Regions from separate parts of the Streptomyces sp. NPDC058008 genome, predicted to be linked through region 1. Evidence: riboswitches for the same ligand, from Rfam matches in the RefSeq annotation. Region 1 holds a riboswitch; each other region holds the start of a gene.
What was found. Region 1 has a riboswitch for cobalamin ahead of ACFVS9_RS31015 (cobalamin biosynthesis protein). Riboswitches for the same ligand answer to the same signal wherever they lie in the genome.

Region 1 (7,802 bases):
CCCAGCAGAGCCTCCTGCCGCCCCCCGTGGTAGCCGCGCGCGCTCATCTCGCCGACCGGCCTGCCCATCAGGACGACCTGGCTGGAGCGGTCGCCGCCCGGCTTGAGCAGCACCGGGTTCATCAGCGCCGACGGCTCCACCCGGGCCGCCTGCGCCTGCATCGCCTGGGCCCGGCCGATCTCCGCCCCCTCCCGGGTGACGAACGAGTTCAGCGACATGTTCTGCGCCTTGAACGGCGCGACCTTCACCCCCCGGCGCACCAGCCACCGGCAGATCCCGGCCGTGACGACGCTCTTGCCCGCGTCCGACGTGGTTCCCGCGACCAGCAGTCCGCCGCTCATGTGACTCTCCGTCCCACGGCCAGCCGCCCCGCCGCACACACGGCGAGGGCCAGCACACTCACCCGGCGCGACAGCCGCACCGCGCGTTCGATGTCCGTGACCCGCACGTCCCGGCCCGCCCCGCCGTTGAGCACCGGCCGGTGCTCGACCCGTCCGCCGTAGGCCAGGGTGCCGCCCAGCCGTACGCCGAGCGCCCCCGCGAACGAGGCCTCCACCGGCCCCGCGTTGGGGCTCGGATGCCGGCCGGCGTCGGCCCGCCAGGCCCGGACGGCCTCGCGCGGGCGGCCCCCGGCGGCCACCGCGAGCACGGCGGTGAGCCGAGCCCCTGGCCAGCCGGCGACGTCGTCGAGCCGGGCCGACGCCCAGCCGTAGCGCCGGTGACGCGGCGACCGGTGCCCGACCATCGCGTCGAGCGTGTTGACCGCCCGGAAGCCGACCAGCCCCGGTACACCGGCGAGGGCGCCCCACACCAGGGCCCCCACGACGGCGTCGGAGGTGTTCTCGGCGACGGACTCCACCACCGCGCGGGCGATCCCCGGTCCGTCCAGCGCCTGCGGATCGCGGCCGCACAGGTGCGGCAGCCGCTCCCGGGCCAGCTCGACGTCCCCGGCGGCCAGGGCCCCGCCGATGGCGCGGGCCTCCCGGCCCAGCGACGTGCCGCCGACGACGGACCAGGTGGCCGCCGCGGTCAGTGCCACGGCGGCGGCGGGACGGTTCCGTACGGCGCGGGCGGCCAGCGCGGCGGCGCCCGTGGCGCCTCCGGCGCAGACCAGCGCGTGCAGCGCGCCCCGGCCCCGGTGGTCGCCCCACAGGCGGTTCTCGACGCCCGCCGCGGCACGGCCGAAGGCGGCGACGGGATGACCGCGCCGGGGGTCACCGAGCAGCAGGTCGCCGATCAGGCCGGCGGCGGCGCCGTACGCGAAGATGCGGTCGGCTCGCACCGCTCAGCCGGCCGTCGCGCCTCGGTGGACCTTCGCGGCAGGTGGTACGGCGACCGACGCAGGGCAGCCCGACATGGCGTATGTCCTCACTCAGGGTCCGCGCCCTGGTTCGACGTGACCGGCGACGAGAGTCTCCTGGCTCCCGGATCCGCAGTTCCTCCGGCCTTCCAGTCCGCGGTGGCGGACCGTGACTTCCGTATGGAGGCTGCTCCCCGGTGACAGTGGCGGGACCGCGCCGGATTCGCACCGGCTTCCTCTGCTGTCGCCGTAAATGGCTCCGGCAGTCCACCACGCTCCGCGAATGTCCGTCAACCTGCCGTTGACCTGCGAGGCTTCGGTGTGCTCAGACGCACACCGGGCCGGACACGCCCGTGGTGTGTCCGGCCCGGTGCGTCCGCAGGGGGATTCAGGCGACGATCAGGTAGATGCCGTACGCGACGGCCGCCGCGCACAGCGCGAAGCAGGCGTACGCGCCGGTGCGCGCCAGGACGCTGCCGCCGCCCCGCGCCGTGGACGTCTGCCTGGCGAGGCCGGTGACGCCGAGGGTGAAGAGGCCGACCAGCGCGACGGTGATCACGAGGCTGACGCCGAAGACGGAAGCGAGAGCTGCCCAGTCGATGTTCATGCGGATCTGTCCTTACACCGTGGCCGGCCGGTCGGCCGGGGTCTCGGCCGTCGCGGACGGGGCGTGGATGGTGGTCTTGAGGTCCGGCACGCTCACGCCGGCGGGCGGCGGGGCGACCGCCGCGATGGCGGTCGTCACGACACCCGCGGGCTCGCCCTCGGGCGCGTTGACGTTGGTGTGGTCGACCGGCTTGCGGCGCGACAGCAGCCAGATGGCGCCGGAGCCCGCGACCAGCAGGACCGCGACCACCGCGACGCCCCAGGGCCCCTGCTTGGTGAGGAACTCGGCCCCCGCGCCGACGAGTCCGGCGGCCGGCAGGGTCAGACCCCAGGCGACGAACATCCGGGTGGCGGTGGACCAGCGGACCACACCGCCCTTGCGGCCGAGACCCGCGCCCATCACCGCGCCGGAGCAGGACTGGGTGGTCGAGAGGGAGAAGCCGAGGTGCGAGGAGGCCAGGATGACCGTCGCCGCACTCGTCTGGGCCGCGAAGCCCTGCGGCGGACGCAGGTCGGTGAGACCGCTGCCCATGGTGCGGATGATGCGCCAGCCGCCGAGGTAGGTGCCCAGGGCGATGGCCACGCCCGCGGAGGCGATGACCCAGACGGGCGGGTTGGAGCCGGGGGAGAGGACACCGCCGGTGACCAGGGCCAGGGTGATGATGCCCATGGTCTTCTGCGCGTCGTTGGTGCCGTGCGCGAGCGAGACGAGACCGGCCGAGGCGATCTGCCCGGCGCGGTAGCCCTTCGCGGTGGACCTGAGCTGGGCCTCGTCGGTGATCTTCCGGTTGAGGCGGTACGTCAGCTTCGTGGCCAGCAGCGCGGCGACACCGGCCACGACGGGCGCGGCGACGGCGGGCAGCAGGACCTTCGTCACGACGGTGCCGCCGTTGATCGAGGACCAGCCGGCCGACATCACCGCGGCGCCGATGAGGCCGCCGAAGAGTGCGTGGGAGGAACTGGAGGGCAGGCCGACCAGCCAGGTCAGCAGATTCCACAGGATGGCGCCGACGAGCGCGGCGAAGATGACCTCGGTTCTGAGGCCGTTCTCATTGATGATCCCGCCGGAGATCGTCTTGGCGACCTCCACCGACAGGAACGCGCCGACGAGGTTGAGAACGGCGGACATGGCCACCGCCGTCTTGGGCTTGAGAGCGCCGGTCGAGATGGTGGTGGCCATCGCGTTGGCGGTGTCGTGGAAACCGTTCGTGAAATCGAACACGAGAGCTGTCACGATCACGATCGCGAGCAGCAGCGTGATGTGTTCCATTTACCCAGGCAATCGTTCGACGTCATTGGCACGTGGAACGTAAGCAACCTGGGTGAACGGAAGATGAACTGGGCAGGGCGGCACGGTGACCCCATTCGCGTACGCGGGTTCCGCTTGTGTGCGGCAGGAGGAGGGCGGAGGGCCGCGGGCGGTGCGGGGCCCGGATCCCGGAAGGCGCGGACGGCCCCGGCCGCGACCGTTCCGTCCCGTCGGGGAGACCTCGGTCACGTGCCCCCTAGGATCCCCGTATGAGTGACGTGGACAGCGACGCGGTCCGCCGCGCGTGGGACGGTGTCGTCGCGACGGCCCGGCGGACCGCCGCCGACGGCCTGGTCGTCGGGACCTCGGGCAACGTCTCGGCCCGGGTCGGCGACCTCGTCCTGGTCACCCCGAGCGGGGTGCCCTACGACCGGCTGGGCCCCGGGGACGCGGTCGGGACCGACCTGGAGGGACGGCAGGTCCTGGGAGACATGGTCCCGACCAGCGAACTCCCGCTCCACCTGGCGGTCTACCGCGGCACCGGCGCCGCGGCCGTCGTCCACACCCACGCCGTGCACGCGACGGCCGTCTCCACCCTCGTCACCGAGGTCCCCCTCGTCCACTACGCCGCCGCCCTGCTCGGCGGCCCCGTCCGCACCGCCGCCTACGCGCGCTACGGCAGCGCCGAACTGGCCCGCGGCATGATGACCGCCCTGCGCGGCCGCACCGGCTGCCTGCTGCGCAACCACGGCACCGTCACCTACGGGAACACCCTCGACGAGGCCTACGACCGCACCGCCCAGCTCGAATGGATGTGCAGGCTCTGGCTCACCGCGAGCTCCGTGCCCGGCCACCGCCCCGCCCTGCTCACCCCGGACCAGCTGCGCGAGGTCCAGGACGCCCTGGAGACGTACGGCCAGCCGCCCGGCTGAGCCCGCCCCCGCACCGTACGGCCCCCGCCCGCTGGCAGCCGGCGCCGGCGCCCGGGACACTGGAGCCGTGCGCCCGGCAACAGCGGCGGCAGTGGCCGCCACCTCGGTCCTCGGCGTCGGCGCGGCAGCGGTCGCCGCCGGACGCCACGCCAGCGACGCCGCCCTCGCGGCGCCCTCGCCACGCCCCTTCCCCGGAGACCGCCGTCTCACCGTGCACGCCACCGCGGCCGGCCGGATCACCCTGACCCGTTCGTTCTCCGCGCTGCGCCCCGGCACGTACGGACTGACCGGCCGCGACGTCCACGCGGTGGCAGGCCCGGTGATCGAACAGGCGCCCGGCGACACCGCGGCCTCCGCCGACACCGTCGTACGCCGACTGGAACGCGTGACCCTCGGTAGCCTGAAGCCCGGTGCCAGGGTCCGCCTCACCCCCGAGCTCCACCGAGGGGACCCGTCGGCCGCCCTCGGACTGGCCTACAAGGAGGTCGAGATCCCCGGTGAGCTGGGCGCCCTGCCCGCCTGGTTCGTGCCCGGGGCCCGCGAGACCTGGGTGATCACCGTGCACGGTCTCGGCACCACCCGGGACCACCCCATGAACGTCCTGGGCTTCCTCCACGACCAGCAGTTCCCCGTGCTGGACCTCGCCTACCGCGGCGACCCGGGCGCCCCGCGTTCCCCCGACGGACTCAGCCACCTCGGCGAGTCCGAATGGCGCGACCTCGACGCGGCCATCCGCCACGCCGTGCGCTACGGGGCCGAGAACGTCATCCTGCACGGCTGGTCGACCGGTGCGTCGATGGCCCTCCACGCGACCGTCAACTCCGCCCGCCGCGACCGCGTCAGCGGCCTCGTCCTCGACTCCCCGGTGCTGGACTGGAGGGCCACCCTGCGCGCCCTCGCCTCGGCCCGGGGCGTCCCCTCCGCGCTGCTGCCGCTGGCCGTCCGGGCCGCCCAGGGCCGGACCGGGCTGCACGGCGCCCCGCTGCTGGACACCTCGGTGCCGACGGCCCTGCACGTGCCCACGCTCCTCCTCCACGGCCCCGACGACACCCTGGCCCCCTGGGCCCCGTCGCGGGAGCTCGCCGACCGCCGGCCCGACCTGGTGACCCTGCACTCCGTACCGCAGGCTCCGCACGCGGCGATGTGGAACGCCGACCCGGCGGGATACGAGGAGGCGCTCCGCCGCTTCCTCACGCCCCTGATGTGAGCTGATGGGCCGGAACCACCCGGTTGGTGCCCCGTCCCGGGAGCCCGCCGAACCCCGGTGACACGGCTTCCGTTTGGGCTTTCGGCCCGTCAGAGGCAAGACTGCTCCTCGTGACGTCCCGTACCCCGCGCGACTCCAGGCTGCGACTTGTCCGCCCCCGACCCCAGGCGACCGCCCGTAAGGCCGTGACGACCCGGCGCACCAGGCCGGCCCCCCGCCCACCCGAAGGCACCCCGCCGCCGGCCGAACTGGCGCGGCAGGCCAGGGCGGTACTGGCCGACGCCGTGCGGATCGCCCACTGGGCCGCGGACGGGACGAGCACCGGCGCCGCCCCGCTCGCCGCCCAGGCGCTGGAACGGGCCGCCGCCGCACTCGAACTGTCCCCGGCCCAGGTGCGGTCCGGCTGGGACCGGGCCAGGCTGGCCGGACTCATCGAACTGCACGGCGACACCGCACGCCCCGGCTGGCGGCTGCGCGCCTGGGACCGCGACGAATCCGCGGTCCTCCGCGGGTGGGTGGCGCTCTTCGACGCCTGGTCGCTCGTCCACGCCTCACCCGAGGGCATCGAGGCCACCGCGGTGGCCGAGGCCATCGAGGCCGTGCCCCAGGTGCTCTCCCTCCTCCAGCTCTCGGCGGGCCCCGTCACCGTGCCCGCCCTCCTGGACCTCCTCGGACAGCGCGTCGCGGAACTCCACGAGGAGCGGTGCGAGGTGCCGTACGGGCCCCAGGAACAGCCCGCCCCCGCCGTGGGACGGTCCGCCGAGCTGAACGCGACGCTGCTCGACTGGGCCCTGGAGGGCCTCGCCTCCGTCGGCGCCCTCACGCTCGGCTCCGGCCACGCCACCCTCACCCCGCTGGGCAACTGGGCGGTCTGGGTCAAGCTGGAGCAGATCTGCGTCGCCGCCCAGAGCCCCGCCGGCAACATCGAGCAGTCCGCCGCCGACATGCTCCTCGGCTGCGCCCGGCTCACCCCCGGCCCGGCCCGCGCCGAATACCGGGCCTGGCTGGCCGCGCGGCCCGTCGGCAGCGCCGTGGCCGAACTGCTGGCCGTCGCCCGCGGTGAGGACGCCCTGCTGCGCGGCCTCGCCTTCGAGGCGCTGCGCGTCGTCGGAGCCCCCGCCGAACCCGTGGTCCGCTCCGTGGTCACCGAGACGCCGCTGCGCCCGTACGCACTGCTGTGGCTCGCCGAGTACGAGGGCACCGACCCGGACGACGCCCAGGACGTCCTGAGCCGTGAGGAAGCCACCTGGCTCTGGGTCGACACCGCCGCCGCCGTGGCCGACCACGGAGAGACCGGACTGCTGGTCCGCCATCTCGACTCCGCCGTCCAGGGCACCGTCCCCGCGCTGCTGGACGAGGTCCGGGCCGTCGGGCACCCGCGGACCGTCCAGGTGCTGGTCGCCCTGGCGGCCGCCCACCCGGACCCCGCCCTCGCCAAGGCCGTACGCCGCGCCGCCTTCCAGGTGCACACCGGCGGCGTCTGACCGGGCGGCCCCGGGGGCGGCTCCTCAGCCCGAGGCCCCCGGGGCGTACGTCCCGAAGCTCCAGACGTTGCCCTCGGCGTCCCGCGCCATGTAGTCGCGCGAGCCGTACTCCTGGTCGGTGGGCGGCATGAGGATCTCCACGCCGTGCTCCACGGCCCGCGCGTGGCGGGCGTCCACCTCGTCCACCACCACGTACACCCCGGCGGGCCCGGCCCCCGCCATCGCCTCGGCGAAGACGCCCCCGCGCCCCCTGGAACCGAGCATCACCCTGCCGTTGCCGCAGGACAGCTCGGCATGGAGCACGCTGCCGTCCTCCGCCTCGTGGACCGCCTCCGCGGTGAAGCCCAGGGCCTCGGTCAGCACGCGGATCGCGGCCTTCGCGTCGTCGTACAGGATCGTCGGGAAGACCGTCGGAACGCCGCCCGTACCCGCCATCACGCTCACCCTCTCCCGCACCTACGCCTCTGTGTGATATGCGTCTCAGTCTCCCACCGCCCGTCGGCGGTGTCGGCCGCAGGCCTCGCGCCGGCTCGCGCCCCGGAGCAGGCGCCGCCGCGCACGCCACGGACCTCGGGCGCGTCCCGGCCGCCGTCCTCGCCGGGAGGCCCCCCGCTCCCACCGGCCCGCGGCGGGTGCGCGGTCGCGCGCCGGAGGGCGGGCGGGCCGGCGCGGCGGGGCGGCCCCCGCCAGGGCGCGGACCGGGGCGGTGGCCCGGGATCTGGCGGAAAAGCAGGTGGACACCGCCAGTAGACTGGGTCCCATGGCAATTCTCCTTGTGCATTAGACGGCGTCGAGTCGTGAGCCCGCTGTCCCTCCGCCGTCCACACCGCCCTGGAGTATTTCCGTGATCACCGCATCCGGCATCGAGCTGCGCGCCGGCGCCCGCATCCTCATCGAGTCCGCGTCCTTCCGGATCGCCAAGGGCGACCGCATCGGCCTCGTCGGCCGCAACGGAGCGGGCAAGACGACCCTCACCAAGTGCCTTGCGGGCGAGGGCACCCCGGCGGGCGGGACCATCACCAAC
Region 2 (7,802 bases), on a different contig from region 1:
CCCGGGCCAGGTGCGCGGCCACCTCCCCCACCGTCCACACCAGCCCCGGCACGGGAGCGCCGGTGTCGGGGGCGCCCCTCAGCAGGTCCGCGATCTCCCCGGCCGTCGCGCGTATCGCGTCGGCCAGCCCTTCGGGCAGGTGACCGGGGTGCGTGCCCCGGACGTCGTTCCCCCGGTCCGCCGCTGAGCCCATACCGTCACCCTCCTACGGGACGAGGCACCCGTCGCGCGGGCCCACCGCCCGCTCGTTGCCTGCGGGTACACGAGAACAGTGACTACCGCGCCCGGGCAAGAGTCCTGCGGGTACACGAGAACAGTCACTACCGCGCCCGGGCAAGAGTCCTGCGGGTACACGAGAACAGTCACTACCGCGCCCGGGCAAGAGGCCTGCGGGTGCCCGGCGTTCGGCGTCCGTCGGCGAGCGAGCGCCTGACCTGGTGGCCCGGGACACGGCGGGTTCCCTGACGCCCCTGTAGTGTGCGTGCCCGGCGTCCGGTACCGGCCTCGCACCGACAGCCGAGCGCTGTCCCGCACCGTGGAGCCGGGCCACCCCCGCACCGCGTGGCGACCCGACACGCCCGAAGGAGAACACACCATGCCCCAGGCCGACACCCCCGTCGTCAGGAACGTGGACGCCAGACACCGCTACGAGATCCTGGTCGGCGAGGTGAGGGCCGGGTTCACCGCCTACCGCGACCGTGACGAGCGGCGCGTCTTCTTCCACACCGAGATCGACGACGCCTTCGCGGGCCAGGGGCTGGCCTCCGTCCTCGTGCGGGAGGCGCTGACCGAGGTGCGGCAGTCGGGCAGGCGGATCGTTCCGGTGTGCCCCTACGTGGCGAAGTTCCTGAAGAAGCACGAGGAGTTCGCCGACATCACCGACCCGGTGACGCCCGAGATCCTCCAGTGGCTGGAGACCACCCTGGCGCGCTGAACCGTCCTCTCCGCGACCCGGGCACCGTCCGGGTCGCGGGTGCGGGTGCTCTCAGGCGGGCCGCAGCTCGAACCAGTCGAAGGCCGGGGCTCCCCGGGTCGCGTACATGCCGATGACCCGGCCGGTGAAGCCTCCCGCGACCTCGGTCGTGAGGTAGCGGCCGTCGAGTTCGGCGAGGATCTCGAAGTCCCCGCCGTCGGTCTCGTACCCCAGGCGGAGGGTGTCCGGCGCGCCGATCCGGAGGCCGGAGGGGGCGGCCGCGTCGGGGCCGGTGGGACGCGTGGTGACGGTGGGCGGCAGGATCCCGGTGGTGGTCACCTCGATCCGCAGCGTCAACGGCCCTGCGGGTACGTCGCGTTCGGCCACGGTCCCGCGCAACGGTCCGATGCGGGCGACCGCGCGTACCTTCCCGTCCTCCACCTCCACCTGGAAGTGGTGGGCCTCGTCCAGCCGCACGGCGAGGCCGCCCCTGCCTCCCGCGCCCACGTCGACGCGCGTCCGCGCACCGCAGTCGGGGTCGCGCTGGCGGCGCCCCACGAACAGCGCCCCTGGTCTGTCCATGCTGTCCGCTCGGGCGTGCAGCACCAGGTGTCCGGGCCTCTCGTCGAGGCGTACGGCACTCGGGTCGTGGCGTCTGAGCGAGACCCAGCAGGGTGCGAGGGCGGGAGACCCGAAGTCGTCACGGTGCGGCTCGGCGGGCCAGGGGTGCGGGGTCAGCTCAGGTGCCGGGGAGCGGAGTTCCAGCGGTCCGGGCAGTGGCCACCCGTCCTCCCACCGCACCGGCACCAGGAACGTCTCGCGGCCCATGCCGTGGAACTTCGGGGTGTCGCCCCGGGGCCGGGTACCCAGGAGCACCATCCACCAGGTGCCGTCGTGCGCCTCCACCAGATCACCGTGCCCGGTGTTCTGCACCGGGTGACCCGTACTGCGGTGGGACAGCACGGGGTTGGCCGGATGCGGTTCGAACGGTCCCGTCAGGGAGCGGGCCCGGGCGATCGACATCGCGTGCCCGCGTTCGGTCCCGCCCTCCGAGAGGAGCAGGTACCACCAGTCGCCGATGCGGTAGAGGTGCGGACCCTCGGGGTACTGGAGCCCGCTCCCCGACCACATGTCCACGGTCCCGCCGAGCAGTTCACCCGTCTCCGGCTCGATGCGCACGGCCCGGATCCCGTCGTTGGAGAACACGCACCAGCAGTTCCCCTCCTCGTCCCAGGCGAGGTCGGGATCGATGCCCGGGATGCCGACCGGCACCGGATCCGACCACGGCCCGGCGGGGTCCTCGGCGGTCACCAGGACGTTGCCCGCCCCGGCCACGACGGTCGTGATCATCCAGAAGCGGCCGTCGTGGTGGCGCAGCGTGGGTGCGTAGACCCCGCACGAGGACGGCGCGTCGTCGGGCAGCGCGAGCTGTGACGGCCGGTCGAGCGCGTGCCCGATCAGCCGCCAGTGCACCAGGTCCCTGCTGTGCCACAGCGGTACGCCGGGGACGTACTCGAAGCTGGACGTCGCCAGGTAGTAGTCCTCGCCGACACGGCAGACGCTCGGGTCCGGACTGAATCCGGGTATCACGGGATTGTCGAAGAACGCCATGCTCTGTCCTCGGGGCTCGGGCCAGGACCGTGTCCCACGGCCATGATCGTTGAAGCGCTTCGAAGATGGCAGCCGGGCGGGAGGGTGTCAATAGGATGCGCCGGAACCGGGGCGGGGGCGCGTGCCGCCCCGCACGGCCGGTGCACTGCCTCGGAGGGTGCGGGCGCCCCGCCGCCGGGAAGGGAACGGTGTCGAAGCGCTTCGACGGCGGTGGTTCGTGTCCTCCGGATCCGCGCGCCGCGGCCACCCGCGGACCCTGCCCGACCGGTCGGCGCGGGCGCGTCCCGCGCGTCCGCACGGGGCCGGGACCCCGTGCGCCACAGGCAGCGAGTAGGACGGACGCGTCGCACCGGCGTCGGCGTCGGCGCCGCGGGGCGGGCGTCGGTGGGGCGGTTCCCCGACGGTTCGGCTGCTCAGCCGAGGCAGAGCTCAGGGGGCGGAGCCGAGCCTCAGCCGAGGCAGAACTCCGGGGCGGAGCCGAGCCGTGCGCGGTCGCTCAGTCGAGGCAGAACTCGTTGCCCTCGACGTCCTGCATCAGCAGGCACGACTCGTTCTCGTCGTCGGCGAGCAGCAGGTGCACCCGCCGGGCTCCGAGCGGGAGGAGCCGCGCGCATTCGGCCTCGAGCGCGGCCACCCGCGCCTCCCCCACGAGCCCGGTGCCGACGCGTACGTCGAGGTGCACCCGGTTCTTGACGGTCTTCCCCTCGGGAACGCGCTGGAAGTACATCCTCGGGCCCACGCCCGAGGGGTCGCCGCACGAGAACGACGCTCCCCTGAGCTCCGGCGGACGCGTGTCCTCGTAGTCGGCCCAGGTGGCGAACCCCTCCGGTGGCGCCGGTGCCACGTAGCCCAGCACCTCGCACCAGAATCGGGCGACGCGCTCCGGCTCCGCACAGTCGAAGGTGATCTGGACCTGCTTGATCGACGCCATCGGGCCACCCTAACGGGTGGCGTTCAAGGGGGCCTTCGAATTATCCGCCGCCCGGACCGGCCTCCCGTAGGCCCGGCCGGGCGCCCTGCCGGCGCCTGGGGGCGGGCCTCACGCGTCCGGGGGCACGGGCGCGGAATCGCCCTCCGCTGACGGCCGGACGCCGGCCCGTCCGGCGCGTCCGGCCCCGGCCCGCCGGTCGGCCACGGTCCGGCGCCCGGTCCATCCGCATGCTGGACCTGGCGCCTCGCGCCGCCCGGATGCCCCGTAGTCTGACGCGTGCAGCTGGTTCGCCCCGTCCGCCAGACGGGATGCGTCGTAAGAGGGAACCCGGTGGGAATCCGGGACTGCCCCGCAGCGGTGAGCGGGAACGACCGCCGTCATACGCACTGGGTCCGACGTACCGGGCCTGGGAAGCGACGGCCACTAGGTGTCCTCACACAGGACGTGCCCGCGAGTCCGAAGACCTGCCAACTGCCCGCGCGCGGACCATCCGTGCGCGGACATCCCGGTGACCTCGAGGGCGGGTCGGCGTACCTACCAGGCCGTCACGGCGTCGTACGACGCCTCACGTCCCGGTACGTCACCCCTTCGCGCGCTCGTGCCGTCCCCGGGATCTCAGGGATTCATCTCGCGAAGGAGATCTCCGTGACCACCGAGCACACGACCGCGACCGCGCGGTCCACCGTCCACGGCTACCCCCGGCAGGGTCAGAACCGGGAACTGAAGCAGGCGGTGGAGGGCTACTGGAAGGGGCGGGTCACCGCCGACGCCCTCCGCGCCACCGCGGCCCGGCTGCGCGGCGACAACTGGCGGCAGCTGAGCACGACCGGGATCGACGAGGTGCCCACCGGGGACTTCTCGTACTACGACCACGTGCTGGACACCACCGTCATGGTGGGAGCCGTGCCGGCCCGCCACCGCGAGGCGGTCGCCGCGGATCCGCTCGACGGCTACTTCGCGATGGCACGCGGCACCCAGGACGTCGCACCACTGGAGATGACCAAGTGGTTCGACACCAACTACCACTACCTGGTGCCGGAACTGGGGCCGGACACGGTCTTCTCGGCGGACTCCGCCAAGCAGGTCGCCGAACTGACGGAGGCACTCGCCCTGGGGCTGAACGCCCGGCCCGTCCTCGTCGGCCCGGTCACCTACCTGCTCCTCGCCAAGCCGGCCCCCGGCGTGTCCGCGGACTTCGACCCCCTCACACTCCTGGACCGCCTGCTGCCGGTGTACGCGGAGGTCCTCGCCGACCTGCGCGCGGCCGGTGCCGGGTGGGTGCAGCTGGACGAGCCCGCGCTCGTCCAGGACCGCACACCCGCCGAACTGAACGCCGTCGAGCGCGCCTACCGGGGTCTCGGCAGCCTCGACGACCGGCCCGAGCTGCTCGTCGCCTCCTACTTCGGCCCGCTCGGCGAGGCGCTCGCCGTGCTGGCCAGGACTCCGGTGGAGGGTCTCGCGCTGGACTTCACCGAGAGCGCCGCCGTGAATCTGGACGCCCTGGCGGCCGTCGGCGGACTGCCCGGCAAGCGCCTGGTCGCGGGGGTCGTCAACGGCCGCAACATCTGGATCAACGATCTGGAGAAGTCGCTGTCCACCCTGGGGACGCTGCTCGGCCTCGCCGGGCGGGTCGACGTCGCCTCCTCCTGCTCCCTGCTGCACGTCCCCCTCGACGCCACCGCCGAACGGGACGTCGAGCCGCAGGTACTGCGCTGGCTGGCCTTCGCCCGGCAGAAGACCGCCGAGATCGTCACCCTGGCCAGGGGCCTCACCCAGGGGGTCGGCGCCGTCACCGCCGAACTCGCCGCCAACCGGGCCGATCTGGCGTCCCGCGCCCACTCCCCCGTCACCCACGACCCGGCCGTCCGCGCCCGCACCGCCGCGGTGACACGGGCCGACGCCCTCCGCTCCCAGCCGTACGCGGAACGGGCCGTGGCCCAGCGGGCCCACCTGGGCCTGCCGCTGCTGCCGACGACGACCATCGGGTCCTTCCCGCAGACGGCCGAACTGCGCGCCGCCCGCGCGGGCCTGCGGAGCGGCCGCCTCGACGCGGCCGGGTACGAGGAGCGCGTCAAGGCCGAGATCCAGGAGGTCATCTCCTTCCAGGAGAAGGCCGGCCTGGACGTCCTGGTGCACGGTGAGGCCGAACGCAACGACATGGTCCAGTACTTCGCCGAACAGCTCACCGGTTACCTCGCCACCCGGCACGGCTGGGTCCAGTCCTACGGCACCCGTTACGTCCGCCCGCCGGTCCTGGCGGGCGACGTCTCCCGCCCCGAGCCGATGACGGTCGGCTGGACGACGTACGCCAGGTCACTCACCGACCGGCCGGTCAAGGGCATGCTGACCGGGCCGGTCACCATGCTCGCCTGGTCCTTCGTCCGCGACGACCAGCCCCTCGGCGACACCGCCCGCCAGGTGGCACTCGCCCTGCGCGACGAGGTGAACGACCTGGAGTCGGCCGGGACCTCGGTCATCCAGGTGGACGAGCCCGCACTGCGCGAGACGCTGCCCCTGCGTGCGGCCGGCCGTCCCGCCTACCTGGCCTGGGCGACGGAGGCGTTCCGGCTCACCACGAGCGGGGTGCGGCCGGACACCCAGATCCACACCCACATGTGCTACGCGGAGTTCGGCGACATCGTGCAGGCCATCGACGACCTCGACGCCGACGTGATCAGCCTGGAGGCGGCCCGCTCCCACATGCAGGTCGCCCACGAGCTGGCGGACCACGGATATCCGCGCGAGGCGGGCCCGGGTGTGTACGACATCCACTCGCCCCGCGTTCCGAGCGCCGAGGAGGCCGCGGAACTCCTCCGCAGGGGCCTGGAGGCGATCCCGGCCGAGCGGCTGTGGGTCAACCCGGACTGCGGGCTCAAGACCAGGGGCTGGCCGGAGACCCGGGCGTCGCTGGAGAACCTGGTCGCCGCCGCACGCGTGGTGCGCGGCGAACTGCCCGCGTCCTGACCTCGCCGGACCGGCCGGGGCGCCCCCGCGCGCCCCGGCCGGTCCGGACGCCCTCCGGTCCCCGGGCGCCCGGGGCGAGCCCCGTCCGCTCAGGTTTCGGGCGCCGGAGGCCGGACACGTGCGAGGGGGCGGGGCCGGAAGGAGATCCGCACCGACCCCTCCACGGCGACACGGAGAGCAAGAGGTCCAACACACCGCGTACAGGCGTTAATAATTTAGTCATTTGAACCTGTTTGCCCACTTTGCTGCCGGGTACCCCGCAGTGAGGACGGAATGAAGCATTCCGCCGCGTGACCGATCCGTCGTCTGGAGACTTCATGCCGGAGCAGCGCACGAGTTCATTCGCCACCGTCAACCCCGCCACCGGCGAAACCGTGGCGGAGTTCCCCTCGATCCAGGGCGAAGAGGTCGATTCCGCCCTCGACGCGGCGGACCGCGCCTTCGGTGCCTGGCGGAGGAAGCCGATCGAGGACCGCGCCGCCGTGGTCGGGCGCGCGGCCGAGCTGATGCGGGAGCGCAAGGAGCCGCTCGCCCAGATCATCACCCTGGAGATGGGCAAGCTGATCTCCGAGGCACGCGGTGAGGTGGACCTGGCCGCGTCGATCCTGGCGTACTACGCGGAGCACGGCCCCGGCTTCGCCGCCGACGAACCGCTGGACGTCGAGGAGGGCGAGGCCTGGCTCGTCAGCGAACCACTGGGGGTGCTGCTGGGCGTCATGCCGTGGAACTTCCCGCTCTACCAGGTGGTGCGCTTCGCGGGGCCCAACCTCGTGCTGGGCAACACCGTGATGGTCAAGCACGCGGGAATCTGCCCGCAGTCCGCGCTCGCCCTGGAGTCGCTGTTCCGGGACGCCGGCGCTGGACCCGGCGTCTACACCAATCTGTTCGTGAGCCACGAGGAGATCTCGCGCGTCATCGACAGTCCTGTCGTGCGCGGGGCCTCCCTGACCGGCAGCGAGCGGGCGGGAGCCCAGGTCGCCGAACGCGCCGGTCGGAACATGAAACCCAGCCTGCTGGAGCTGGGCGGCAGTGATGTCTTCATCGTCCTCGACGGGGAAGGCCTGGAACGCACGGTCGGCGCCGCGGTGGCGGGGCGGATGGCGAACACCGGGCAGAGCTGCGTGGCCTCGAAGCGGTTCATCGTCGTGGCGGACGTGTACGACGACTTCGTGGAGGGCATGCGCCGGGCCTTCTCCGAGCTCCGCCCCGGCGACCCCTCGGACGAGGCGACGACCCTGGGACCGCTCTCCTCGGAGCGGGCGGCGTCGGACCTGACCGACCAGATCCGTGAGACCGTGGAGCAGGGAGCCGACCTCGTCATCGGCGGCGCGCGCGTCGACCGCCCGGGCGCCTACGTCGAGCCGACGATCCTCACCGGCGTCA
Region 3 (7,802 bases), on a different contig from region 1:
AGGCGAAGTTCATGTGCATCGTCTCGTCGCGGAACACCCAGTTGGTGCCCGTGGCGAGACCGTGCAGCAGACCGCGCGAGCGGAACCAGTAGACGTACGCGAAGGCGCCGTAGAAGAAGAGCCCCTCGATGCACGCGGCGAAGCAGATCAGGTTGAGCAGGAAACGCCGGCGGTCCGCCTTCGTCTCCAGCCGCTCGATCTTCTCGACCGAGTCCATCCACCGGAAGCAGAACTGCGCCTTCTCACGGATGGAGGGGATCTCCTCGACCGCGTCGAAGGCCGCCGCGCGGTCCTCCGGGTCGGGGAGGTAGGTGTCGAGCAGCGTCAGGTAGAACTGGACGTGCACGGCCTCCTCGAACAGCTGGCGCGACAGGTACAGCCTCGCCTCGGGCGAGTTGATGTGCTTGTAGAGCGTGAGCACCAGGTTGTTGGAGACGATCGAGTCGCCCGTCGCGAAGAACGCGACCAGCCGGCCGATCATGTGCTGCTCGCCCGGTGAGAGCTTGGCGAGGTCGGCGACGTCCGAGTGGAGATCGACCTCCTCGACCGTCCAGGTGTTCTTGATCGCGTCCCGGTAGCGCTCGTAGAAGTCCGGGTAGCGCATCGGGCGCAGGGTCAGCTCGAAGCCGGGGTCCAGCAGGTTCTTGTTCTCGGATGTGCTCATTACTGGCAGGCCTCGCAGGACTCGGGGTTTTCCAGGGAGCAGGCGATCGCGTCCGCGTCGGGTGCCGAGGCCTGCTGTACGGGGATGGGGGCGGCGGCCGTCGTCCCGGACGCCGCGCGGGCGATCCGGGTCGCCGGACGTGAGCGCAGGTAGTACGTCGTCTTCAGCCCCCGCTTCCAGGCGTACGCGTACATCGAGGAGAGCTTGCCGATCGTCGGTGTCTCCAGGAACAGGTTCAGCGACTGGCTCTGGTCGAGGAACGGCGTACGGGCCGCCGCCATGTCGATCAGGCCGCGCTGCGGGATCTCCCACGCCGTGCGGTACAGCGCCCGCACGTCCTCGGGGATCCAGGAGAAGCCCTGCACGGAGCCGCTGGCCTCGCGCAGCGCCTCACGGGTCCGCGCGTCCCAGACACCGAGCTTCTTCAGCTCGTCCACCAGGTAGGCGTTGACCTGGAGGAACTCACCGCTGAGCGTCTCGCGCTTGAACAGGTTGGAGACCTGCGGCTCGATGCACTCGTACACCCCGGCGATCGAGGCGATCGTCGCCGTCGGCGCGATGGCGAGCAGCAGGGAGTTGCGCATCCCGCTCCTCGCGACCCGGGCGCGCAGCGCGTCCCAGCGCTCCGGCCAGTTCAGCTCGGTGTCGTAGTGGTCGGGGTGCAGCACGCCGCGGGCGGCGCGGGTCTCGGACCAGGCGGGGAGCGGGCCCGAGCGCTCGGCCAGGTCGCACGAGGCCTCGTAGGCGGCGAGCATGATCCGCTCGGAGATCTTCGTGGACAGCGCGCGGGCCTCGGGGGAGTCGAAGGGCAGCCGCAGCTGGAAGAAGACGTCCTGGAGGCCCATCGCGCCCAGGCCCACCGGGCGCCAGCGGGCGTTGGACCGGCCCGCCTGCTCGGTCGGGTAGAAGTTGATGTCCACGACGCGGTCCAGGAAGGTCACCGCGGTGCGGACGGTGGCGTCCAGCCGCTCCCAGTCGAGGGTGCCGCCCGTGACGAACGCGCCGAGGTTGACCGACCCCAGGTTGCAGACGGCCGTCTCGCCGTCGTCGGTCACTTCGAGGATCTCGGTGCAGAGGTTCGACGAGTGGACGACCCGGCCCGGCTCGGCGGTCTGGTTCGCCGTCCGGTTGGAGGCGTCCTTGAACGTCATCCAGCCCTGCCCGGTCTGTGCGAGGGTGCGCATCATGCGCCCGTACAGCTCACGCGCCGGCATCGTCCTGCGGGCCAGGCCCCTGGCCTCGGCCGCGCGGTAGGCCGCGTCGAACTCCTCGCCCCACAGGTCCACCAGCTCGGGGGCGTCGGCCGGGGAGAACAGCGACCACTCGGTGTCCGCGTCGACCCGGCGCATGAACTCGTCCGGGATCCAGTGCGCCAGGTTGAGGTTGTGCGTACGCCGCTGGTCCTCACCCGTGTTGTCGCGCAGCTCCAGGAACTCCTCGATGTCCGCGTGCCAGGTCTCCAGGTAGACGGCGGCGGCGCCCTTGCGCCTGCCGCCCTGGTTGACCGCGGCGACGGAGGCGTCGAGCGTCTTCAGGAACGGGACGATGCCGTTGGAGTGCCCGTTGGTCCCCCGGATGAGTGAACCGCGGGCGCGGATGCGGGAGTAGGAGAGGCCGATGCCGCCCGCGTGCTTGGAGAGGCGCGCCACCTGGTGGTAGCGGTCGTAGATCGAGTCGAGCTCGTCCAGCGGCGAGTCCAGCAGGTAGCAGGACGACATCTGCGGGTGGCGGGTGCCGGAGTTGAAGAGGGTGGGGGAGGAGGGCAGGTAGTCGAGCCGGTTCATCAGCCCGTACAGCGCGGCCACCTCCTCCAGGGCGCGCTCGGAGGTGTCCTCGGCGAGGCCCGAGGCGACGCGCAGCATGAAGTGCTGCGGGGTCTCGACGACCTCGCGGCTGAGCGGGTGGCGCAGCAGGTACCGGCTGTGCAGCGTCCGCAGGCCGAAGTAGCCGAAGCGGTCGTCGGCGCCGTCGGCCAGCGCCCGGTCGACGAGGGCGTCGAGGGCGGTGGCGTGCAGTGCGACGAACTCGGCCGTGCGGTCCGCGATCAGTCCCTCGCGGTGTCCGACGGTGACCGACGCCGAGAAGGAGACCGCTCCCTGGCCGGCGGCCTCGTCCGCGATGGCCCGGGTGAGGAGCCGCGCGGCGAGCCGGGAGTAGGCCGGGTCCTCGGAGATCAGGCCGGCGGCCGCCTCGGTGGCCAGCGTGCGCAGCTCCGCCTCGTCCGACCGGGCGTTGCGGCCGCGCAGCGCGGCGGCGGCGACCCGTCCGGGGTCGGTGTCGGGGAGGTCGGCGGTGAGGCCGGTCAGGGTCCGCAGCAGTGCGGTCCCGGGCGCGTCGGTCGTACGGCCTTCGGATTCCGCGGCTGAAACCGGGTCTGCTGGCGCGATGGTCACTGGGGCTATCCCTCGCTCGGCTCAGGGCCTGCGGGAGCGGGGCAGCCGGACACGTGGACACCCGGGGGAGGGCAGCACGGTGCGCACGGCGTCCACCGGCCCTCCGCGGGGCCCGGACGTCTCTGCGTCCGGTTCGGTCGAGCCGGACGCACTGTCGACAGGTCTTCGGACTCCGCGGTGCGCAGAAGCACACCGATCACACCGTTGCGGGACAGTTCCGGATTCGCACCGGATTCCCCTGCGGCGACAGCGAGGTCGAGCATACATGTGGGGGCCGCCGATTGCTGCGGCCCCCACATGTAGTGTCGCGACGGGTCGGAAGGCCGGGCGGGACGCCGCCGGGGCGAGGCCGGGGACCGGGCCGGGGGCCCGTTCCGGGGCCCCTCCGGGGCAGGGGCGCCGGTGGATCCGCCGGGTGGCCTCCGCGGACGGCCGGGCTGTTCCGGGGAGTCCCACCGGCCCCTCGCACGGCCGTCCCCGGCGGGGAGAGCCCTGCCGGGGACGGGACCGTGCGCCCTACAGGCGTTCCAGCGGGGCGTGACCGCCCGGCGAGCCCTCCGTGGCCGGCGGGAGCTCGGCCTGGACGCCGGGGTCGCCGACGTCCGCCGTGTAGTCGGACGGCGCGGTCTCGTCCACACCGGCCGGGGCCTTGACGGCGTTCAGGACGAAGGTCAGCACGACCACGACGAGGATGTTCAGCACGATCGCGGTGAGACCGATGTAGCCGATCTCGCCGATGCCCGGGATCTCCTTCGAGGAGCCGCCGAAGTGCTTCTGCGTCGGGCTGGCGACACCGTACGCGGCCACCGTGCCGTAGACCATGCCGACCGCCCAGCCGGCGATCAGCGCCCAGCGGTGGAACCACCGGGTGAACAGGCCGCCCACCAGGGCCGGCATCGTCTGGAGGATCCAGATGCCGCCCAGCAGCTGGAAGTTGATCGCGACCGTCTTGTCCATGGTGAGGACGAAGGCGAGCGCGCCGACCTTGACCAGGAGCGAGACCAGCTTGGAGACCTTGGTCTCCTGGGCCGGGGTGGCGTCGGGCTTGATGAAGTCCTTGTAGATGTTGCGGGTGAAGAGGTTCGCCGCGGCGATCGACATGATCGCGGCCGGCACGAGGGCGCCGATCCCGATCGCGGCGAAGGCCACGCCCGCGAACCAGTCGGGGAACATGTTCTCGAACAGCTGCGGGATGGCCAGCTGCCCGTTGTCCACCTTGATCCCGGCGGCGATCGCCATGAACCCGAGCAGGGCCAGCAGACCCAGCATCAGCGAGTACAGCGGCAGGATCGTGGTGTTGCGCCGGATCACCTCACGGCTGCGGCTGGAGAGCGTCGCCGTGATCGAGTGCGGGTACATGAAGAGCGCCAGCGCCGAGCCGAGCGCCAGCGTGGCGTAGCCCCACTGGCCCATGTCCCCGGGCACCAGGGCGCCGCGCGGCTGTCCCGTCGCCGGGTTGGTCTGCGCGAAGGCGTCGTTGGCCTTGGCGAAGATCTCGCCGAACCCGCCGAGCTTGATCGGGATGTAGATGATCGCCACGGCGATGACCAGGTAGATCAGGCCGTCCTTGACGAACGCGATGAGCGCGGGCGCCCGCAGCCCCGAGGAGTAGGTGTACGCGGCGAGGACCGCGAACGCGATGAGCAGCGGCAGGTCCTTGACGAACCAGTGCGTGTTCTCGCCGCCGCCGACGCCCATGACGTCCAGCACGGCCTGGATGCCGACCAGCTGGAGCGCGATGTACGGCATCGTGGCGAGGATGCCGGTGAGGGCGACCGCCAGCGAGAGGCCCTTGGAGCCGAACCGGCCCCGGACGAAGTCCGAGGTGGTGACGTAGCCGTGCTTGTGCGAGACCGACCACAGGCGCGGCAGGAAGGTGAAGATCAGCGGGTAGACGAGGATCGTGTACGGGACGGCGAAGAAGCCGGCCGCGCCCGCCGCGTAGATCGCCGCGGGCACCGCGACGAAGGTGTACGCCGTGTAGAGGTCCCCGCCCAGCAGGAACCAGGTGACCCAGGTGCCGAACGAGCGTCCGCCCAGGCCCCATTCGTCGAGGCTGGCCTCGTTCTCCGCCTTGCGCCAGCGCGCGGCCATGAACCCGATGACCGTGACGGCCACGAAGAAGAAGATGAACACGGCGAGCGCGACGCCGTTCACGCCGTCCTTCATGCGGAAGCACCCCCCTTGCGGGCGCGCTGGTCACGCTGCCACAGCTTGTACGCGATCATGGTGAGCGTGGTCGAGATGAGCACCCAGAGCATCTGGTACCAGTAGAAGAACGGGATGCCGATGAAGGTCGGTTCTACCTTCGCGTACGAGTCCACCCAGAGCATCGCCACGAACGGGGCGATCAGGCAGAGCGCGATCACCACTCTGGCGGGTGTCACTGTCGGTGCTGTCGGTGGGTTCGCATCGGTTTCTTCTGGCATGTGGCGACTCCGTCCCCTCGCTGATCACCTGGTGCGACGCGCAGGAAATCTAGGCGAGAGGTCCGGCCACCGTCACCCCCCGTCCGTATTTCGGTCCTGCAACGGTCCTGTGTCATGCGAAACGGCTGGATCCTCCCGCGCGCGTGCGGGAGGATCCAGCCGTCGGTGGGTTCCGTGACCGTCTCAGTCGGTGGGACGCTTCAGGCGGGCCACGAACTTGTACCGGTCGCCCCGGTACACCGAGCGCACCCACTCCACCGGTTCGCCGTCCCCGTCGATCGAGTGGCGGGACAGCATGAGCATCGGAAGGCCGACGTCGGTACCGAGCAGTCCCGCCTCGCGCGGCGTGGCGAGAGAGGTCTCGATGGTCTCCTCGGCCTCGGCGAGCCGGACGTCGTACACCTCGGCCAGGGCGGTGTAGAGCGAGGTGTACTTCACCAGCGAACGGCGCAGCGCGGGGAAGCGTTTGGCCGAAAGGTGCGTGGTCTCGATGGCCATCGGTTCGCCGCTGGCGAGCCGGAGACGCTCGATGCGCAGCACCCGCCCGCCCGCCGTGATGTCGAGCAGCCCGGCGAGCGTGTCGTCCGCCGTGACATAGCCGATGTCCAGCAGCTGGGACGTGGGTTCCAGTCCCTGGGCGCGCATGTCCTCCGTGTACGAGGTCAGTTGCAGCGCCTGGGAGACCTTCGGCTTCGCGACGAAGGTGCCCTTGCCCTGGATGCGTTCCAGCCGGCCCTCGACCACCAGCTCCTGGAGTGCCTGGCGCACCGTGGTGCGCGAGGTGTCGAACTCCGCGGCCAGGGTCCGCTCGGGCGGCACCGGGGTGCCCGGAGGCATGGTGTCCGTCATGTCGAGGAGATGGCGCTTGAGCCGGTAGTACTTGGGGACGCGTGCCGTGCGCGCGCCCGCGGCCGCGCCGGTCCCACTCGTACTGCTGCCCCCGTCGGCACCCATGGCCCGCCTTCCCGACTGCTGCGTTGCTGCCGTCACCGGCTCCTCCGTCTGTCGCGGCTCACATGGTGGCACGGCCTCGTCACGGGTCGTCGCCCTCCCTCAGGTGTCGGTCCGATAACGGACGCGAGTGCACTTCTTATACACCCTTGACACCCCTAAAGGTCTAGGCCAAGCTCCCGGTACTGGTCTAAACCATTAAAGACCAGGTCCCAGACCCACAGGTAGCGCCAGGCGTACGTCTTCGCGGTGGGCGGGGGGTTGCTGGTATCCCTGAGGAGGGTGTGGCATGAAGCGCAAGCTCATTGCGGCCGTTGGCGTCGCAGCGATGATGACCGGAATCGCGGCGTGTGGTGGGGACAGTAATGACAACGCCGCGAAGGACCCGAAGGACCGAACGGAGAGCCTGACGGTCTGGCTGATGGTCGACGCGCAGAGCACCTGGCCGGAACTGGTCAAGGACGTCAACGCGCAGTTCAACAAGAAGTACCCGAAGGTCAAGGTCAACGTCCAGTACCAGCAGTGGGCGGACAAGGCCAAGAAGCTCGACACGGCCCTCGGCGGCGACAAGTTCCCGGATGTCGTCGAGCTCGGCAACACCGAGACGATGCAGTACATCCTCAACGGCGCCCTGGCCGAGATCGACCCCAAGAAGTATGACAACTCGGACACCTGGATCAAGGGTCTGAAGGACACCTGCACCTTCGAGGGCAAGCAGTTCTGCGTGCCTTACTACGCGGGCGCCCGTGTCGCGATCTACAACAAGGACATGCTCAAGAAGGGCACCGGCAGCGACGTCCTCCCGCAGACCGAGGACGAGATGCTCGCCGCACTCGACAAGGTCTCGGCCGAGTACAGCAAGAAGGACAAGCGCTTCTCGTCCCTCTACCTGCCGGGCCGTTACTGGTACGCGGCCATGTCCTACGTCGCGGGCTACGGCGGCTCCATCGCCGAGTACGACGAGGGCGCGAAGGAGTGGAAGGGCAACCTCTCCTCCCCCGAGTCCCAGAAGGGCATCGAGCACTTCGTCAACCTGGTCAAGAAGTACAACAAGGCCGACCAGACCAAGGACGAGCAGGACCACGCCAACGTCATGGCCAACGAGAAGGCGGCCCTGATCTACGGCAACGGCTGGGAGGCCGGCTCCGTCGTCGACGGCGCCAACAACGGCAACCCGAAGCTGGAGGGCAAGATCGGCACGGCCGGCATGCCCGGCCCGAACGGCAAGGCCCTCCCGTCCTTCATCGGCGGTTCGGACCTCGCGGTGACCGCCAAGTCCAAGGTCACCGACCTGGGCGAGGAGTGGGTGTCGCTCTTCACCAGTGAGAAGTCGCAGGAGGTGCTCACCTCCAAGAACATCCTCCC
Region 4 (7,802 bases), on a different contig from region 1:
GGGGACGCCGTGGTGGTTGACGGTGACGCCACGGGCGGTGAGGAGCGCGGGGCCGTCAGCCGGTGGGGCCGGGCGTAGCGGGGCGGGAGTTGCCCGAGTCAGCCTGGTACGGAGCGGAGCAGCGGCTCTGCGGGCGTCGCGGATGGACAGGGGCAGCGGGTGCCAGTCGGCGGTACGGGCGAGTTCCACGATCGGCGGGGCGATGGAGGATGTCGCGAGGATCTCGGCGGGTGGCCCGTGCACGACGCGGCCGTCGCCGGGCAGGTGGACCACACGGTCGGCGTACTGGATGACTCGTTCGAGGCGGTGCTCGGCCATGAGGACGGTGACACCGAGGTCGTGGACGAGCCGGGTGACGGCCGCCAGGACCTCGTCGGCCGCCGTCGGGTCCAGGGCGGAGGTGGGTTCGTCGAGGACGAGGACACGTGGATGCGCGGTGAGGACCGATCCGATGGCCACGCGCTGCTGCTGGCCACCGGAGAGCTCGTGCAGCGCGCGGTGGCGCAGGTCTGCGAGCCCCAGCAGGTCCAGGGTCTCTTCGACCCGTTTACGCATGACCACGGGCGGGATCGCCAACTGCTCCATGGTGTAGGCGAGTTCTTCCTCGACCGTGTCGGTCACGAAGCCGTCGAGGGGATCCTGTCCGACCACGCCGACGACGTCGGCCAGTTCCCGGGGCGGGTGGTGGGCGGTGTCCCGGCCGTCGACGGTGACGCGGCCGTGGAGGGTTCCGCCGGTGAAGTGGGGCACGAGCCCGTTGACGGCTCCCAGGAGGGTGGATTTGCCGACGCCGGTGTGGCCGACGACGAGGCAGAGCTCGCCCTCCTCGATGGTGAGGTCGACCTCGCGGAGGGCGGGTTCGGCAGCGTCGTCGTAGTGGACGGTGACCTGGTCGAAGGTGATCACGTGGCTTCGGCTTTCTCGGCGCGTGGCTTCGGGACGACGGCCGGGCGGGGCTGCGCGGGTGGAGGGGCGAGGAAGCCGGCGGTTCCGGCGAGGAGGATCGCGAGGGTCGGCACCAGTGGCGGGGTGGGCCAGGTCAGGGGGTAGATGGAGGGGTTGAGTTCGGCGGCGTGGTAGCCCATGTTGCTGAAGAGCAGGACGGCGGAGAGCACTCCGGCCCCGGCGACGGCCCATTCCGGCACCAGCCATGGATCGGGGCGGTACGTGGTGCGGGTGACTCTGCGTCCTCCCAGCCGCAGCCCGGCCACGCACAGGACGGCGCCTGCGGCCATGGCCGGGAGGCCGAGGAACGCGGGCGTGGTCGCGTCGAGAAGTCCGTAGACCCCGGCGCAGAGCCCGCACATGCCCAGGAGCATGAGCGCACCGGTGACACGCCGGGAGCGTGGGGTGGCGGTGCCTGCGCGCCCGTACCCCCGTGAGTCCATCCCGGCCGCCAGCCGTAGAGAGCGTTCGAGGGCGTCCTCCAGAACAGGCACGACGATGCCGCGCAGGGCCTTGAGGCCCTGGCTGCTCCCGGCGCGGAGTCTGCGCGCTCGGGCGACGCGCTGCACGCTCTGGACGAGTTGGGGAGCGACGCTGATCGCGACGGTGACAGCGACGCCGAGTTCGTGCAGGGCGCCGGGCAGGACGCGCAGGGCACGTTTGGGGTTGGCGAGGGTGTTGGCGGCGCCGATGCAGCACAGCATGCAGGCCAGGCGCAGGCCGTCGGTGGCAGCCGACAGCAGTGCCTCCAGCGAGACCGGGCCGCCGAGTTGGATGCCCGCGTACCAGTCGGGTGTCGGTATGTGGGGCAGGGAGAAGAGGAAGTGGTCGTGGGGGGTGATGCCGGTGGCGAAGACGGCGCGGAAGACGACGCGGATCGCGACCACGGTGAGCGCCAGGTAGAGGTAGTACGTGAAGCCCCGTGCCCAGGGAGCTTCCGTACGGCGTGCGGTGACGACGTACCCGAGAACCGCGAGCACGAGGAACAGCAGCAGCGGGTTGTTGGTGCGGCTCACCGCCGTGGCCAGGGCCAGGGCCCAGATCCACCAGGCGACCGGATGCAGGGTTCGGGGCAGGCGGCGTCCGCCCGTGTCCGGCACGGTTCCGGACACGGGCGTGATCGCCTGGGAAGTGGTTCGCGGCACCTCGGCTACTCCGGCCGGCGTCGGGCCGCGTACACACCCGCTCCGCCGACCAGCACGATCAGCGCACCGCCGATCACCACGGGCAGTACGGAACCCGCGTCGTGCCGGGCGTCGGCAGCGGGGGCCGCGTCGACGACCTCGGTCCGGGTGCCCGGCGTCTCCGTGCCCTGAGTGGCGGTGGCGGTCGGGGGCGGACTGTGTGACTCGGAGGCCGATGCTGTCGGCGACGGGCTCCTGGACGGCTTCGCCGAGCTGGAGGCCGGTTCTGACGGTGCGGGCGTCTTCGGCTCGGGGGCTTTCGGTCCCGTGTCGGTACCTGGCGGCAGCGCGGGGGCCCGGTCGGTAGAGGCGGGCTTTCCGACGTCTTCCGTCGGCCGGGTGTTGTGGGCGCGCAGTTGGTCCGGGGTGAGCTGCGGACGTCCTTCGGTCCCGCCGATGTCTGTGCCACCGAAGATCCACAGGTCGACGCTGCCGGGTTTCGGCTTGTACAGCATGGCGCCGAGCTGGCTGTACTCCCAGGAGTTCGCCCCCGGGTCGGCGTGCCAGTAGGACCAGTACGCGGAGGCCGGTGGAGTCAGGACGCAGTCATCCTGTTGCGGTGTCGGGTACTGCTTGCCGTTCTTGTGGCCGCTGTATCCGATGCGGCAGATGAAGGCCGGGCCGTCGTGTCCGGTGCCGGTGGTACGCCAGCCGCCTTGGTTGAGGAGCTCGTATCCGGTCGTGGGTGTGGTGCCGCAGGACCGGTAGACCGGGCCGCCCCAGTGGCTGAAGTCGACGGCGAGGACGACTCCTGAGGTTGTGGTGCACCGGCCCATGGCCTGCGGATCCGCTGCCGCCGACGGGGCGGTAGCCGTCAGCGCGGCAGCCGACAGCAGAAGCGCGGACGGCGCTCGCACGGCTCGGCGCCATGAGGGGGCCCTCATATCCGTCCTCCTGCCGCACGGCGGTGGGCAACGACGACCGTGCGCCACCCCGTGGCGACCAGCAGGGCCGCAAGGCCGACGAGTGCACCGACCTGCGCACCTGTGGAGGCCAACGCTCCACCACCGCCGTCGGTGTCGACGATGCCGCCTGCACCGCCGGCTGTGTCCCCGGGAGTGATGATCGTCGGAGTGGAGGCGTCAGGGCTGGGCACGGGCTGCGGCGCCGTGCCGGTCAGACTGCGCTCCAGAGTGCCGAAGGAGACCCCAGTTGTTCCGCTGACCGCCTGGGTCGACGCACGCAGATCGGATCCGCGCTGGCCCTCCTCGGCAACGTTGAAGCCACCGTCGGTGTTCTGCTGGCCCGCAAGGAACTTCCGGGCCTTGGCGATCTCCGCCGCGTACCGCTTCGCGTCGAGCGAGAGCCCTTGGACCGCGAGGGCGGCGGAGTTGACCGAGTTGCCGGCCGCGCCGGGAAAGCCCCCGTCCGAGAGCTGTTTGCCCGCGATCCAGGACAGGGCCTTGTCGACGGCTTTGTCCGCCTTCTCGCCTCCGGCCAGGCCCAAGGCCATGGCCGCGATGGCGGTGGAGTCGACGTCGGAGTCGCCCGTGGCGGGAATCAGGCTGGGCCACGCGCCGCTGTCGTGCTGAAGGCTTTCCAGATACGCGATCGGCTCGCCCGCCGCGTTCTTCTCACCGGCCCGCACCTGGGCCATGATCGCCAGCGACTGGGAGAAGACGGACGGGGCGTAGGTGTAGGCGCCCCTGGCGGCGCAGCTGCGGTCCGGGGCCTCGCTCGGCCCGGTGCACACGGACTTCTCCAGAGCGGTGATCAGGTCCTGGCCCCCGAAGGCACGTGGGTCTCGGCCCACCACCTGGGCGAGCAGGGCGGCCTTGCCGAGGGAACCGCCGAGCGCGTATTCGGTGCCGGTTCCCGTCCAGTCCTGGAGAGTCCTGCCATCGCCGTCCTTGCCTCCCTCGTCGAGGAAGTCGACGATGCCCCGGAGCTTGTCGTCGTTCAGGCCGGTGGCCGCCAGTGCGTAGGCGCCGTCGATGGTGAGTCCGAAGTCCGCACGGGCCGAACCAGGACCAGCCGTGTAGTACTGCCCCTGCTTGAGGTTGGTGCCCTTGGTGAGGTAGGCGACGCCCTTCTTCAGGTCGGGGCCTTCACCGGCGGGAGGGGTCGGGTCGTCGGTGGGGGGTCCGGTCGTCGGCGGACCGGTCGGATCGGGCTTCTTCGTCGTCAGCCGGGCGAGATCGGTGCCCGCGCCGGCGAGCACGGCGGGTCCCGTCGCGTACAGGGCCGGGTCGGTCGCGCCTTCCTCGAAGCCGAAGCCGCCGCCGTCCAGCTGTTCCCGGGAGAGCCAGGAGACAGCCGCGTCCGCGTGGGCGGTGTCGCCGAGGGCGCGGAGCGCCTGAGCAGCGTACGCGGTGGCGTTGACGCTGCCTGTGGTGGCTCCGGTGTATCCGGGGTACGAGCCGTTCTCGCCCTGAGCCTTCTTGAGGTAGGCGCGGGCCTTGGCCACAGCGGCTTCCTGCCCGCTGACCTCGTGCAGCACGAGGGCCACGAGGCCGGTGGTGGCGGGGTCGCCGTCGCAGTTCTCGCCGGGACGGATCAGGATGCCGGTGACTCCGCCGTCGTCGCACTGCAACTGGATCAGCCGTTCGACGCTCTCCGCCGGAGGTACGGCACCGGCGCGGAGCAGGGCCAGTAGGGCCAGCGCTTGGCCGTCCCCGTAGGTTGCGTTGCGGAAGTCACCCTTGGCGGTGCATCCCGGAGTTGGCTCGCCCGCGTCGGGACCTGCTGCGCACACGTTGTCCAGGAGGGCGGCGATCAGGTCGTGGCCGCCGAAGTCCCGGGGATCGGCCTCCGTCGCTTCGGCGACGAGCGCGAGCCGGGCAGCGGCCGTCGCGTCAGGGGCCTGGTCCGTCCCCGACGGGTAGGCGTAGTCGCCGGTGTGAGCGGCGAGGAAGGCGGTGACCTTGTCAAGGGTGGCGCTCGCGCCGTCGCCGGCGGCGAGAGCGTAGGCCGCCTCGGTGGTCAGCAGGTAGTCGGGGGCGTCGGTGCCCTCGCCGACGACGCGTTCGCCGTCCTGGAGCGTGCCGCCGACCCAGGCAGCCGCAGCCGCGACGTCGATCTCACCGGCCGGGACCGTGGGCGGGTTTCCGGGGTCGGGGGGCTCGGTACCACCGCCCGCGCGTACCTCGTCGGGGGTGAAGGTCGGCTTGCCGGTGGTCCCGCCGATGTCGGTGCCGCCGAACACCCACGCGTCGACGTCGCCGTCCTTCGGCTTGCGGTCCATGGCCCCGTACTGGCTGTACGTCCACTTCTTCTGTCCCGGGGATGCGATCCAGTACGACCAGTAGGCCGTGGCAGGCGGGGTGAGTACGCAGGATTCCTTGTCCGTGGTGGGGTACTGCGTGCCGGTACCGAGGCCGATGCGGCAGATGAAGGCCGGGCCGTCGTGCTCGGTGCCCTCGGTGGTGAAGCCCGCCTCGCGGAGGAGCTCGTAGCCGGTCGTCGGCGTCGCGTCGCAGCCGCGCTCCACCTCGCCGCCGAAGGGGCCGAAGTCCACGGCGACGACCGCGCCCTTGGTGCCCGTGCAGTCCTCGACGGGGTCCGCTGCGGCCGGAGTGACGACGGTGACGAGTGTCACGGACATGGTGAGCAACAGGAATGCCACTGATATCAGGGACAGGAACGCTCTGCCCCCCGGCTGCCGGTCTCTTCGCTCCGCGGTCCCCACCGCTGCCCCCTCGTGCTGTTTCCGTGGGGACACGCACGTGGCTGAGGGGCCCTCACCGCATGATGCGTGGCGGGTGGGGCCGGTCGTCCACGCCGTAGTCCGCGACGGCGCTTATCGCTGCAGATCAGGCCCCAGGTAATCCGGCTCGCCCGGCGATGCCGGGCCTACGGTTGCGGGTCAGCGCCGGATTTCGACCGGCTTCCCCTGGAACTCAGTGCTTAACAGGCGGATTGGAGCACGTGAATTCACATGGCGTCAAGAAGCCGTAGCGCAGCGCACACAGGGGATCGTGCGGGACTGCTGGCAGGACTCGGCCGCCTGGGGTAGCGTCCTGGGCTGCCACGTGGGGGAACCCGGTGAGAGTCCGGGGCTGACGCGCAGCGGTGTGGGACGGCAGAGGGCCGTCCTGAGCCCGAATGCCCATGGCGGCGGTGCACCACAGGAAGCCGGTCCACGCGTTCGGGCGGCGGCCTTGCCCACTGCTGCCCGCACCGAGGCAGGAGGCCGGGCCTGGTCGACACGCCCCTCATCCCAGGAGCAGGCCATGCCCCGTATGTCGATCTCCCCTCGTCTGGCGTTCACGGCAACCTTTTCCCTCGGGGCGCTCTGCCTGAGTGCTCTGCCGGCCGCGGCCACCGCCACGCCGGCCCAGATCGCGACCTCGAAGACGAATGGTGTCGCCTATCTCAAGTCCCTCCAGGCCTCGGACGGTTCGTACGCGGGCGCCGGTCTGTCGAACGAGTGGGCCTTCAGTGCACTCGCCTCGGCAGGAACTGCGGCCGTCGACGTCACGCCGGGGGGCGACACCACGAAGAACGCGAGATCCGTCTACCGCACACTGCTCGCGACCGCTGGGTGGCCGTCGGCGACTCCGGTGGTCACGGACTACGAACGGGCCTCGCTCAACGCCTATGCGGCCGGCATCGACCCGGCCCGCGTCTCCGCCTCCCGCAACCTCGTCGCCGACATCTACGGCTATTGGCAGACGGCCGAACCGGGTTACTTCGGCCCCTCGGCGAATTTCAACGGCACCGTCTTCGCCGCGCTCGCCCTCGGCGGAGCGAAGACGCAAGCGGGAGCACAGCGGACGCCCCAGCCCCTTCGCGACGCGCTCGTCACCCGTATCCGCGCCAACCAGCACAATGACGGCGGCTGGGACTACGGCAAGGCCGAGGGCAACCCGACGCAGCTCGCCGCCACCAGCGACATCGACATGACCGGGGCCGCGATGGCCGCGCTCTGCGTCTCCGGGGTCCCGAACACCGATACCGACATCGCACAGGCCAAGGCGTTCCTCAAGAGCAAGCTGGTGCCGACGAGCGGCGCGTTCAACGCCATGTTCGGCGTCAACACCGACTCCAACGGCTGGGCCGTGTCCGGCCTCAACGCCTGCGGCATCAACCCGCAGACCGGCGACTTCCTCACCTCCGCGGGCAAGACCCCCGTCGACTTCCTCATCGCCCAGCAGTTCAACCCTGGCGGTGGCTTCAAATACCTCCCCAGCGACACCACACCCTCCGCCTACGCGTCCATCGACGGCCTCCGCGCCGTCGCGGGTGGCGGCTTCACAGCCACTCCCCCCACGCCCTCGACCGGTGGGGCACCGCAGTGGGTCGCCCAGAGCGCCTTCACCTCCGGCACCGCCACCAAGCTGGCGATCACGGTGGACGACGGCGCAGGCGGCCTGAAGGTCTGCTCCGTCGCCTTCACCCCGTCCGGCACCACGACAACCCTGGGCACCGTCCTCGACTCGGCCACGACCACGGCCACCCCGACCGGCTGCGTCAGCAGCGTGACCCCCGCCACCGGAACGGGCACGATCACCGCACTCAACGGCAAGGCCAACAGCGGCTCCGACAGCTGGAAGGTCAGCGTCGACGGGTCGGCCTTCGCCGGGGCCTCGCGCGCAAAGGTGATCAACGCGGGCGACACCATCGCCCTGCGCTGGGGCGCCTGACCTCCACATGGATTGATGCCCCGGGGGCCGGGCTCCTGCCATGCTCCGGCTCCCGGGGAGCGGTCGCAGTCACGGACATGCGCATCGT

Region 2: another riboswitch for cobalamin. It lies ahead of metE (5-methyltetrahydropteroyltriglutamate--homocysteine S-methyltransferase); the one in region 1 lies ahead of ACFVS9_RS31015 (cobalamin biosynthesis protein).
Region 3: another riboswitch for cobalamin. It lies ahead of ACFVS9_RS29145 (ribonucleoside-diphosphate reductase subunit alpha); the one in region 1 lies ahead of ACFVS9_RS31015 (cobalamin biosynthesis protein).
Region 4: another riboswitch for cobalamin. It lies ahead of ACFVS9_RS33190 (prenyltransferase/squalene oxidase repeat-containing protein); the one in region 1 lies ahead of ACFVS9_RS31015 (cobalamin biosynthesis protein).

The regions. Positions count from the first base shown of each region.
Region 1 covers NZ_JBHVQX010000042.1:46,626-54,427, reverse strand. The annotation lists gene ACFVS9_RS31020 (cobyric acid synthase) at 1-341, opposite strand, end outside; gene ACFVS9_RS31015 (cobalamin biosynthesis protein) at 338-1,282, opposite strand; cobalamin riboswitch at 1,411-1,540, opposite strand; gene ACFVS9_RS31010 (hypothetical protein) at 1,689-1,907, opposite strand; gene ACFVS9_RS31005 (anion permease) at 1,920-3,176, opposite strand; gene ACFVS9_RS31000 (class II aldolase/adducin family protein) at 3,425-4,087, shown strand; gene ACFVS9_RS30995 (alpha/beta hydrolase) at 4,155-5,294, shown strand; gene ACFVS9_RS30990 (hypothetical protein) at 5,480-6,778, shown strand; gene ACFVS9_RS30985 (VOC family protein) at 6,803-7,213, opposite strand; gene ACFVS9_RS30980 (ABC-F family ATP-binding cassette domain-containing protein) at 7,623-7,802, shown strand, end outside.
Region 2 covers NZ_JBHVQX010000006.1:78,283-86,084, forward strand. The annotation lists gene ACFVS9_RS07840 (maleylpyruvate isomerase family mycothiol-dependent enzyme) at 1-193, opposite strand, end outside; gene ACFVS9_RS07845 (GNAT family N-acetyltransferase) at 596-934, shown strand; gene ACFVS9_RS07850 (glycoside hydrolase family 43 protein) at 986-2,524, opposite strand; gene ACFVS9_RS07855 (VOC family protein) at 3,021-3,455, opposite strand; cobalamin riboswitch at 3,722-3,942, shown strand; gene metE (5-methyltetrahydropteroyltriglutamate--homocysteine S-methyltransferase) at 4,101-6,419, shown strand; gene ACFVS9_RS07865 (NAD-dependent succinate-semialdehyde dehydrogenase) at 6,737-7,802, shown strand, end outside.
Region 3 covers NZ_JBHVQX010000036.1:66,522-74,323, forward strand. The annotation lists gene ACFVS9_RS29140 (ribonucleotide-diphosphate reductase subunit beta) at 1-664, opposite strand, end outside; gene ACFVS9_RS29145 (ribonucleoside-diphosphate reductase subunit alpha) at 664-3,057, opposite strand; cobalamin riboswitch at 3,196-3,332, opposite strand; gene mctP (monocarboxylate uptake permease MctP) at 3,574-5,226, opposite strand; gene ACFVS9_RS29155 (DUF3311 domain-containing protein) at 5,223-5,486, opposite strand; gene ACFVS9_RS29160 (GntR family transcriptional regulator) at 5,670-6,440, opposite strand; gene ACFVS9_RS29165 (sugar ABC transporter substrate-binding protein) at 6,727-7,802, shown strand, end outside.
Region 4 covers NZ_JBHVQX010000052.1:9,681-17,482, forward strand. The annotation lists gene ACFVS9_RS33175 (ABC transporter ATP-binding protein) at 1-906, opposite strand, end outside; gene ACFVS9_RS33180 (energy-coupling factor transporter transmembrane component T) at 903-2,090, opposite strand; gene ACFVS9_RS33185 (hypothetical protein) at 2,096-3,013, opposite strand; gene ACFVS9_RS33190 (prenyltransferase/squalene oxidase repeat-containing protein) at 3,010-5,673, opposite strand; cobalamin riboswitch at 5,867-6,015, opposite strand; cobalamin riboswitch at 6,104-6,179, shown strand; gene ACFVS9_RS33195 (hypothetical protein) at 6,302-7,714, shown strand.